3 regions of the Camelimonas sp. ID_303_24 genome follow, and region 2 is predicted to be linked to each of the others. Evidence: predicted binding sites of a transcription regulator. Region 2 holds the regulator's gene; each other region holds the start of a gene.
What was found. The regulator PhoB, encoded in region 2, activates phosphate uptake and scavenging genes when phosphate is short. The targets are predictions, from matches to a motif close to TGTCATNNANCTGTCAT.
Positions count from the first base shown of each region.

Region 1 (3,274 bases), on a different contig from region 2:
CCACGTACATGACGTCAGCCCTCCAGGGTTGCGCTGCGGGGCAGGGCGGAAACGGCGCCCGGCGCGACGAAAATCAGATCGACGCCAAGCGGGAACTGCGCCCGGTTGTGGACAATCTGCCGGTCGAAATCCGCCGGCAGCGGGGATGCGCCCAGACGGCCCGCGTCTTCGGCGGGCGCGACGCCCGGGCCGGTGAAGCGGCGGGCGTCCTGGGCGTCGAGCCGGGCCGTCTGAAGCACCAGCGTTGTTGCGCGTTCAGGAAATTGCGGCTCGCCCTGGCGGAAGGCGGCGAACGGCGGGCATGCTTCTGGCGTCGCAATCAGGGCGAAGTCCGCCAGGGCTGGTTCGTCCACCAGCACGGCGCTGGTGTGAAACCGCAGGTAGCGGGCCACCTCCGGCTCCGCCCGCAGGGGCGCGTCCAGCCACAGGGTCACGTCGTTGTCGGCGAGGGTCAGGATGACCGCCGCCAGCTCCGGCGACAGCGGCGCCGGCGGCCGGGCGGCGGTGGGCAGGGCCTGCACGCTGGCGGGGCGGGCCATCGCCTCCATGATGGCGCGGAACGCCTGCTGCGATTCAAGCGGCGGGTCGGCAAAGCCTGTCGTCATTTCTTTCCCCGAACCCATCAGTCTTCCCCCCGGACCATGGTGAAAAAATTGACCCGCGTCGCCGCCGTGCGGCTCTCGGCCGTCGCCAGGTCGCTGGCGAGCCGCTGGCGCACCGGCGCCACGGCGGCCTCCAGCGCTCCGGCGTAGGCGGGGCTCTGGACCAGGGCGTCAATAATGGCGGCGGCGCGCGCCCGCGCGCCGTCGCGGCCTGGCAGCCAGGCGTAACCCTCCACGTCATTGTCGAGGCGGACGACGCAGCGGGTCAGGCTCATTTCACCGAGATTGAAGGCATCGCCGTCGCCGCCGGCGCGACCGCGCACCATGACAAGGCCGGTTTCTGGCCGGCGCAGGGTGGCGATGGCTCCCGGATAGCCCACTGCCGCCACAACAGCTTCCAGCTCCGCGCGCGTGGCTTCGGCGCAGATGGCCATCGTGGCGCGGCGCGTCTGCTGCAATGCCGCCAGGCCGGGCGCTGGCGGCGTGGATACTGGCGTGTCAGTCATGATCGGGACTTTCGCAGAGTATTGTCTATTTGTATAGACAACTATGATGATCGTCCGTGACACCCTCATGACGGCGGCCCGTTCCCGGTTGACGGCGCGCCGCACTGGCGGATGATCCAGCAGAACAGAAGCGGCGGGTTGGCGGATTGATGGACAGCAGGCAGGTGCAACGTGGCGGCGGCCTCGCCGCATGGCGGCAGATCGCCGACGCGCTGGCGGCGGATATTGCCGCTGGCCGGCTGGGCCCAGGCGCGCGCCTGCCGGCCGAGGCGGACCTCGCCGCTCAGTTCGGCGTCAACCGCCATACGGTGCGGCGGGCGCTGGCGGCGCTGGCCGCCGATGGTCTGGTGCGCGCCACCCAGGGCCGGGGCACCTTCGTCGAAGCGTCGCCGCTGCCCTATCCCCTGTCGCGCCGCACGCGTTTTTCCGCCGCTCTGGCGCGGGTGGGGCGCGAGGCGTCAGGCGCGCTGCTGTCGGCGGAAACCATCGCCGCCTCCGCCGCCGTGGCGCAGGCGCTGGGGCTGGAGGAGGGCGCCGCGGCGCTGCGGCTGGTGACGCTGAGCCGCGCTGACGACACGCCCCTCTCCCTGGCCTACACGCATTTTCCGCTGCCGCGTTTTGCCGGGTTGCCGGCGCACTACGGGCAAAGCGGCTCCTTCACCAAAGCTTTCGCGGCGTTTGGGGTTGGCGACTACACGCGGGCTTCGACGCGCATTGGCGCGCGCATGTCGCGGCCGGAGGAGGCGGCGCTGCTGGAACTGGCGCCTGGCCGGCCGCTGCTGGTGGTGGACAGCGTCAATATTGATCTGGCCGGCGCGCCAATCCAGGCGACGCGCTCGCTGTTCGCCGCCGACCGCGTCGAGTTTGAAATCCAGACGCCTCCCTGAGGCGGCATGGGCCGGAAAGCGGTATGGAGCCTTTATCCTGAGCGAATTCTGGTTGATCAGACGGAGCCGTCTGATCAGAAAGCGTTTCAAGGCTTTTGCACGCCGCCATTGATGATGGCGGCGCGCAGGGCGCCGGAAATCCGGTCGATAATCGCCACGGCGATCAGGATCAGGATGATGGCGAAGGCGACGCTTTGCCACTCGAACATGCGGATCTGCTCCGACAGATACAGGCCGATGCCGCCGGCCCCGACGATGCCGATGATGGCGCTGGAGCGGGTGTTCGATTCGAAGAAATATAGCGCCTGGCCGGCAATCACCGGCAGCACCTGCGGCAGCACGCCGAAGCGCACCTGGCGCCAGTGGCCGCCGCCGGTTGACGCCACGCCTTCGACAGGCTTGCGATCCGCCGCCTCGATGGCTTCAGAGAACAGCTTGCCGAGCGCGCCAAAGTCGCTGGTCATTACCGCAAGCACGCCGGCGAAGGGGCCAAGCCCGACGACATTGATCCACAGCAACGCCCAGATCAGCATGTCGACGCCGCGCACGCCGTCGAGCCCGCGCCGGGTGAAAAACCGCGCCACGCCGCTGAAGGTGGTGTTGCGGGCGGCGATGAAAGCCACCGGAAAGGCGAAAACCGCCGCCAGCAGCGTGCCGAGAAACGCAATGGCGACGGTTTCGCCAAGCGCCTTCACCACCGTCCAGGCCTGGGCGAAGCTGCCCGGCCAGGGCGGAACCATCAGCACGACCATGTCGCCGAGCCGGATCAGGCCTGCCGCGAGCCTGACCAGCGAAAAATCGAAGCGCCACAGGGCGAAGACGGCCAGGGCCGCGGCCAGGGTCACGATCAGGTATGGCGCGGCGCGGCGCAGCGGCGGCGCGTGGAAAGCCTCGGGATGGCGGGCGCGCATGCGGGCGATGCTGGCGGCGTCGGCATGGGTGAGACGCATGGCCCCGGGCGCGGATGGGATGTTCATGCGTGCGCCTCCCGGCCAAGCAGGGCGTGGCGCACCTTTTCCGACAGGAAATCGATGACGCAGACGCACAGGACAATCAGCAGCAGCAACGCCGAGACATCGGCGTAATAGAACTTGCGGATGGCCTCGATCAGATCCTGGCCGATGCCGCCGGCGCCGACAAACCCCATCACCGAGGCACCGCGCACGTTGATCTCAAACCGCATCAGGCAATAGCTCACCACATTGGAGAGAATTTGCGGGATCACCGCGAAGCGGATGGTGGGCCAGCGCGCCGCGCCGGCGGCCATCAGGCCTTCCAC
Region 1 is NZ_JBLLJM010000014.1:72,056-75,329, forward strand. It holds gene ACERNI_RS13820 (carbon-phosphorus lyase complex subunit PhnI) at 1-10, opposite strand, end outside; gene phnH (phosphonate C-P lyase system protein PhnH) at 15-605, opposite strand; gene phnG (phosphonate C-P lyase system protein PhnG) at 623-1,108, opposite strand; gene phnF (phosphonate metabolism transcriptional regulator PhnF) at 1,258-1,995, shown strand; gene phnE (phosphonate ABC transporter, permease protein PhnE) at 2,082-2,972, opposite strand; gene phnE (phosphonate ABC transporter, permease protein PhnE) at 2,969-3,274, opposite strand, start outside.
Region 1: phnG (phosphonate C-P lyase system protein PhnG) is a predicted target of PhoB. The motif match lies at 1,165-1,181, and genes of this name have one in related genera.

Region 2 (3,274 bases):
ATTCTGTCAATTACGGGATGCATTTACACCGCGACGCCAGACAGGCTCCCGGTTTCGGGCCAGATCCAGACCAGGTCGGGACCAGGCCAAGGCGAAGTTCCTGCCGGTTCCGGCCAGTGGCGCGGAGCAGCCAGGCGGCGGATCATGACGCCGGCGTGCAACAGTCACGCGACAATGACGGCGTGCCTTTGCCGCCATATGTGTTATCCAGCGGCAACCGCCCGTCCAGCCTCCCACGTCCGTAAAATCGTTGAAAAAAGATGATCACGGACTCGTTTTCATCATGTTCCTGGGGAAAACGGTGGGGAGCGGACTGCTGCGGTTGAAGCCCTGTCCCGCCATCTTGTATGGTCCTGGACATATCCCACGACATATCGTGGCGCCGTTACCTTGGCGAATTGATGTTTTGCGTAGCTGAACCAGTTCAGCGCGTTTACGCAGATTTTCTGCATGACCGAATTTGGTGCGGAGGGACGGATGAGCGAGGCTGGAAGCGGCTGGAGCGACGAACGCGTCGAACTGCTGAAGAAGCTCTGGTCGGAAGGGCTCAGCGCCAGCCAGATCGCCACCGCCATGGGCGGCGTGACGCGTAACGCGGTGATCGGCAAGGTTCATCGCCTTGGCCTGTCCGGCCGGGCAAAATCACCATCGGGGAGCGCGCAGAAGCCGCGCAAGACCGTTTCCGTCGCCGCACCGCGCGTCGCGACGACAACCGCGCGGGCCACCGCCAGCATTCCGCTGGTGCAGGGCAACACGGCGCTGGCCGCCGTCGCCGCTGCGCCTGAGCGCCCGATGGAAACGCCGGCGCCTGCGGCCGTCGCCGCCGTGTCGTCCTCTCCGGCCATCGCCGCGCCGGAATCCCAGCGCGTCACCATCATGGAACTGCGCGAGAACATGTGCCGCTGGCCCATGGGCGATCCGACCACGGCGGATTTCTGCTTCTGCGGCAACCGGACGACGCCGGGCATTCCCTATTGCACCTTCCACAGCCGCATCGCTTACCAGCCGCCGGAGCGTCGCCGCGACCGCCGCAGCAACTGAGCCGGCGGCGGCCGCCAGCCATCGCGCCGATCCAATGCCCGCGCCCGTCGCGGGCATTTGCTTTTTGGTGCTTTTTGGTTTGCCGGCGCGCACCGCCTTCGCGCGGCAAGACTTCAGGCGCGCACAAAAAACCCGCCGGCGCGGCGGGTTTTGCAATGACGGGCATCCAGCCTGTGCAACCAGACCACGCCGGGGGCGATCTGCCTTACGGCCCTGATCTGGCGCATTGTCCTGACGCAGGACGGCGACCGCCCCGCTGAAAACCGGCCCCCCCAACAACACCCCCGCTCAGGAGCGGGCGAAGGTTTCATCGAACGAATAGCCCGCCCCGCGAACCGTGCGGATCGGATCGGGCTGGCGCGGCCGGTTGATGGCCTTGCGCAGGCGGCCCACATGCACGTCCACCGTGCGCTCGTCGATATAGACGTCCCGGCCCCAGACGCTGTCGAGCAACTGTTCGCGGGTGAACACCCGGCCTGGGCTCTGCATCAGGAATTCCAGCAGGCGAAATTCGGTGGGGCCCAGATGCAGCTCGCGATCCGAGCGGCGGACGCGACGGGTTTCACGGTCCAGCTCGATATCTCCGGCGGTCAGCAGCGCCGCCACGTGGCCCGGCTTGGCGCGGCGCAGCAGGGCGCGAACGCGGGCCAGCAGCTCCGGCACCGAGAATGGCTTGACCACATAGTCATCGGCGCCAGTGGCAAGGCCGCGGATGCGCTCCGCCTCCTCGCCCCGCGCCGTCAGCATGATGACCGGCAGGCGCGCCGTCTCCTCGCGCTGGCGCAGGCGGCGGCACAGCTCGATGCCGGAAAGGCCTGGCAGCATCCAGTCCAGCAACGCCAGATCCGGCGGCGCCTCCAGCAGGCGCACCTCGGCCTCGTCGCCGCGCGCCACGGCATCCACAATATAACCCTCAGCTTCAAGGTTGTAACGCAGCAGCAGGGAGAGGGATTCCTCATCCTCAACAATCAGAATGCGCGTCGCCATATTCCACTCCACGCCCGGCGGACTTCTCACGCCCCGGCGGTTCTCCGGCCAGCGGCGCGATCCCGCCAGCCTCTGCGGCATGTCGCGCCTGCCCGGAGCCAGTCACAGCTCCGCCAGGCGCCCGTCCATGCCCTGCCCCCAGCCCGATGCAGTGCATCAGGGAGAGCGGCGCCCTCTTTTGCCTGGCGGCGGTCCTGGCCCGAAAGCCCCGTCTCAGCCCTCGCCCACGCGGGCGAAGCTGGTGTCATCATTTTTCGGCCGCTCGCTGACCAGCGGATTGCCGGTGACCAGGTAATAGATCGTCTCGGCGATATTGGTGGTGTGATCGCCGATGCGTTCGATATTCTTGGCGCAGAACAGCATGTGGGTGCAGAAGCCGATATTGCGCGGATCTTCCATCATATAGGTCAGCAACTCACGGAATAGCGATGTGTACAGCGCATCGATTTCGCCATCGCGCTTCCAGACGTCGATGGCGACGTTGACGTTCTGCTGGGTGAAGCCGTCAAGCACGTCCTTGAGCTGTTCCTGGACCAGGTCGCTCATGTGCTCGACGCCGACGACAATGCGGGTCGGCTGCATCTGGCCGCTGATGGCCACGGCGCGCTTGGCGATGTTCTTGGCCAGATCGCCAATGCGCTCGACGTCGCCGGCGACGCGGATCGCCGAGATGATCTCGCGCAGGTCCACCGCCATCGGCTGGCGTTTGGCGATGGTGAGAATGGCGTTTTCCTCGATCTCGCGCTGCAGGCTGTCGAGGCGGGCGTCAGTGTTGATGACCGACTGGGCCAGTTCGGCGTCGCGGCGCACCAGCGCGCGGGTCGCGTCATCCAGCATCTTCTCGGCGATGCCGCCCATTTCGACCACGCGGTTGCGCAGGGCGGCGAGTTCGGCGTCATAGGCGGAAACGATATGTTCGGCCATGCTCTGTCTCCCTGGACCATCAACCGGCGGTTGCCGGCGATGTCCGTGCTGTTCTGGCGGAGGGGGCGGCCTCGCCCTCGCCTCCGGGTCATGTTGCTGTTCCTCAGGCCCGTCATCGCGCGGGGCGCGGGCGCTGACCGGCGCCCGTCAGCCGAACCGGCCGGTGATGTAATCCTGCGTCCGCTGGTCGGATGGGGTGGTGAAGATGCGCGAGGTCTCGTCGAACTCGACCAGTTCGCCCAGATACATGAAGGCGGTGTACTCGGAGCAGCGGGCCGCCTGCTGCATGTTATGGGTGACGATGGCGATGGTATACTCGGCC
Region 2 is NZ_JBLLJM010000011.1:62,181-65,454, reverse strand. It holds gene ACERNI_RS11560 (GcrA family cell cycle regulator) at 478-1,041, shown strand; gene phoB (phosphate regulon transcriptional regulator PhoB) at 1,330-2,028, opposite strand; gene phoU (phosphate signaling complex protein PhoU) at 2,242-2,952, opposite strand; gene pstB (phosphate ABC transporter ATP-binding protein PstB) at 3,100-3,274, opposite strand, start outside.

Region 3 (3,274 bases), on a different contig from region 2:
TTCGGCGCGCCCATTTCTGACGCACTGGAAATGCCCCGCGACGTCCTTCGCGACGTCCGCCATATAGATCTGCGCGTTGCGGGTCGTGGATACGCCAGCGCCCTGGCGGCCAGAGCCTGGCTCAGGGCTTGCTCCAGGCGCTGATGCGCGTTCAGACGCGCGACGCCGGCCCGCATGGCGCGGCCCCGGCTCTTGATTCAGGACTTCCTGGGCCAAAATGCCCTTAGCCATGACCTCGTCAGGGTCAAACCATCTGCCGGAAAATCGCGTAGAGCGCGCCGGAAAGCAGGATGGCGCACGGCAGGGTCAGCACCCAGGCCATCAGCAGGTTACGGATGGTCGCGAACTGCAGTCCCGAGCGGTTCGCCGCCATGGTTCCGGCGACGCCTGAGGACAGCACGTGGGTTGTGGAAACCGGCAGGCCGTAGACGTCCGCCGCAAAGATCGTGCCAGCGGCGACAAGCTCCGCCGAGGCGCCCTGGGCGTAGGTCAGATGCGATTTGCCGATCCGCTCGCCCACCGTGACGACAATGCGCTTCCAGCCCACCATGGTGCCGAGGCCAAGGGCAAGCGCCACGGCGATTTTCACCCACAGCGGAATGAAGCGGGTGGCGGCGTCCAACTCGGTCTTGAAGGCCTTGAGTGTTGCCGCCTGCGCAACGGTCAGGCCGCTCTTGCTGTCTTTTGTCAGCAGGCGGATCGCCTCCGAGGCCAGGTACAGGTCGTTGCGGATATTGCGCACCGAAGCGGCTGGCGTCTTGCCGAGATCGCCGACCCGGGCGGCCTGGGCCGAAATATCATTCACCAGGGCCGCCAGGGCCGGATAGGTCGTCGCGCTGATGGCGCGGGTCGCGATGTAGTGCGACACGGCCGGACGCGGATCGCCTGAGGCGCCATTGTCTTCCAGCCCGCCATGGGTCGCGGCCATGGCGGTCATGACCTGGGCGGCGTCATGCGCGGTGACGTTGAAGGCCGCGACATGGTTGGGCGCCGGCGAGCGGTTCAGGGCATAGGCTGTCGGCGCGGCGCCGATCAGGATCAGCATGATCAGGCCCATGCCCTTCTGGCCGTCGTTGGAGCCATGGGCGAATGAAACGCCGGTGCAGGTGGCGATCAGCACGCCGCGGATCCACCATGGCGGCTGGGCGCCTTTGGGCTCGGCATAGAGTTCCGGCTTGCGCACGAGAAATTTCAGGGCCAGCAGCAGCAGCGCCGCCATGCAAAAGCCGAACAGGGGCGACAGCAGCAGCGACCAGCCGATCTCGGTGGCCTTCGACCAGTCGACGCCCGAGGTCCCGTTCTGGCCGGCAAACAGCGCATTGGCGACGCCGACGCCGATGATCGAACCAATCAGCGTGTGCGAGCTGGAGGCGGGGAGGCCGAGCGCCCATGTGCCGAGGTTCCAGATGATCGCCGCGATGAGCAGGGCGAACACCATGGCGAAGCCGGCTCCCGTGCCCGCTTGCAGGATCAGCTCGACCGGAAGCAGCGCGATGACGCCAAATGCCACCGCCCCGCTGGAGAACAGCACCCCGAGGAAATTGAAGACGCCGGACCATATCACGGCGACGTTGGCGGGTAGCGCATTGGTGTAGATGACCGTGGCGACCGCGTTCGCCGTATCGTGGAAGCCGTTGACGAATTCGAAGCCGAGCGCGATCAGCAGGGCCAGTACAAGCAGGGCGAATGGCGTCAGCGCGATGGCCGGCGCATCCGCCGCCATGACGTCGCTGTAAAGGCTGAAGGCCGCATAGGCGAGGCCAGCCGCGAGCAGCCCGAAGAATCCGGCAAATGCGGCGAAGCTGGTTTTTTGCGCGCGCTGGGTCCCCGTTACCGGGGCAGACGCTGGACGCGATAGCATGAGTGTGGTGTCGGCCATGGTCGCACTGGAGACATCGCGTCAGCCGGCGCCTGGCTGGCGCCGTCATTAAGCCGTCACATGACAAGCGAAGGCCTTTTTGGCAAGATGCGGCGGACGCGAAATCCCGTCGAATTCCCGTTCGCATTGATTGACGCGGGTTCCGCGGCCCGGATTCAGCTTTCAATTGCTCGCGATATCTGATGGCTTTGGCGCCTTGTGGCGCCTGCGGGCTCCGGCAGGGCGGCCCGGTCAGGTCCTGGGGCCGCCGGCGTCTTTACGGTCATCGAAGCCCGAAGCGGTTTCTGGCTCCGGTTCGTGGTGAAGCAGGGAACCGGGGCGGTATCGTGCGTCCGGTTGCCCGGAAACGTCCAGATTGCGCTGGGCAGGCGGAAGGGCGCTCATGTCGACACTTGTTGTCATTCTTGGCGGCGTCGGGCTGTTTCTGCTCGGCATGACCGTCATGACCGACGGCCTGAAGGCCCTTGCCGGCTCCTCGCTGCGCACGGTGCTGGGCAAGGCGGCGGCCACGCCGGTCTCCGGCGCCTTCTGGGGCGCGGTCATTACCCTGCTGGTGCAATCGTCAAGCGCGGTGACGATGACAACCATCGGCCTGGTCAATGCCGGCCTGCTGACTTTCCCCCAGGGGCTTGGCCTGGTGTTCGGCGCCAATGTCGGCACCACGGGCACCGGCTGGCTGGTGGCGTTGATCGGCGTGCGGGTCTCGCTGTCCACCTATGCCCTGCCGCTGATTTTTGTGGGCGCGCTGACGCGGCTGCTGGCCAGCGGCCGCATCGCCGCGAGCGGCGGCGCCCTGGCGGGTTTTGCCCTGGTGCTCTACGGCCTCACCACGCTTCAGCAGGGGATGGGTGGCCTCGCCGAAAGCCTGCACCCCTCCGATCTGCCGGCTGTGCTGGGCATGCCTGGGGTCAACTGGCTGCCCGGCATGGGCAGCCTGATGGTCCTGATCTTCGTCGGCCTGGCCATGACCGCGGTAATGCAATCGTCGACCGCCGCCATCGCCGTGACCATCTCCGCCTTTTTTGCCGGCGCGGTGAGCCTGGAGCAGGGCGCGGCCCTGATTATCGGCCAGAATATCGGCACGGCGACGAGTTCGGCGCTGGCGGCAATTGGGGCCAGCGTCACCGCGAAGCGTCTGGCCCTGGCCTATGTACTGTTCAAGCTGATCGCGGCGCTCATCGCCATCGCGGCGTTTCCGCTGACCACGCGGCTGATGCAGGGCCTGTCGTCGACGCTCGACGGCACGACCCTGCTGGCGGCCTATCACACCGCCTACAATGTGATCGGCGTCGCCGTTCTCCTGCCCGCCACCCAATGGTTCACCCGGGTGGTCACCCGGATGTTGCCGTCGCGGGAAACGGCGCTGGAGCGCGCGCTTGATCCCAGCGCGCTCGC
Region 3 is NZ_JBLLJM010000022.1:59,894-63,167, forward strand. It holds gene ACERNI_RS15820 (inorganic phosphate transporter) at 245-1,879, opposite strand; gene ACERNI_RS15825 (Na/Pi cotransporter family protein) at 2,262-3,274, shown strand, end outside.
Region 3: ACERNI_RS15820 (inorganic phosphate transporter) is a predicted target of PhoB. The motif match lies at 1,923-1,939, and genes of this name have one in related genera.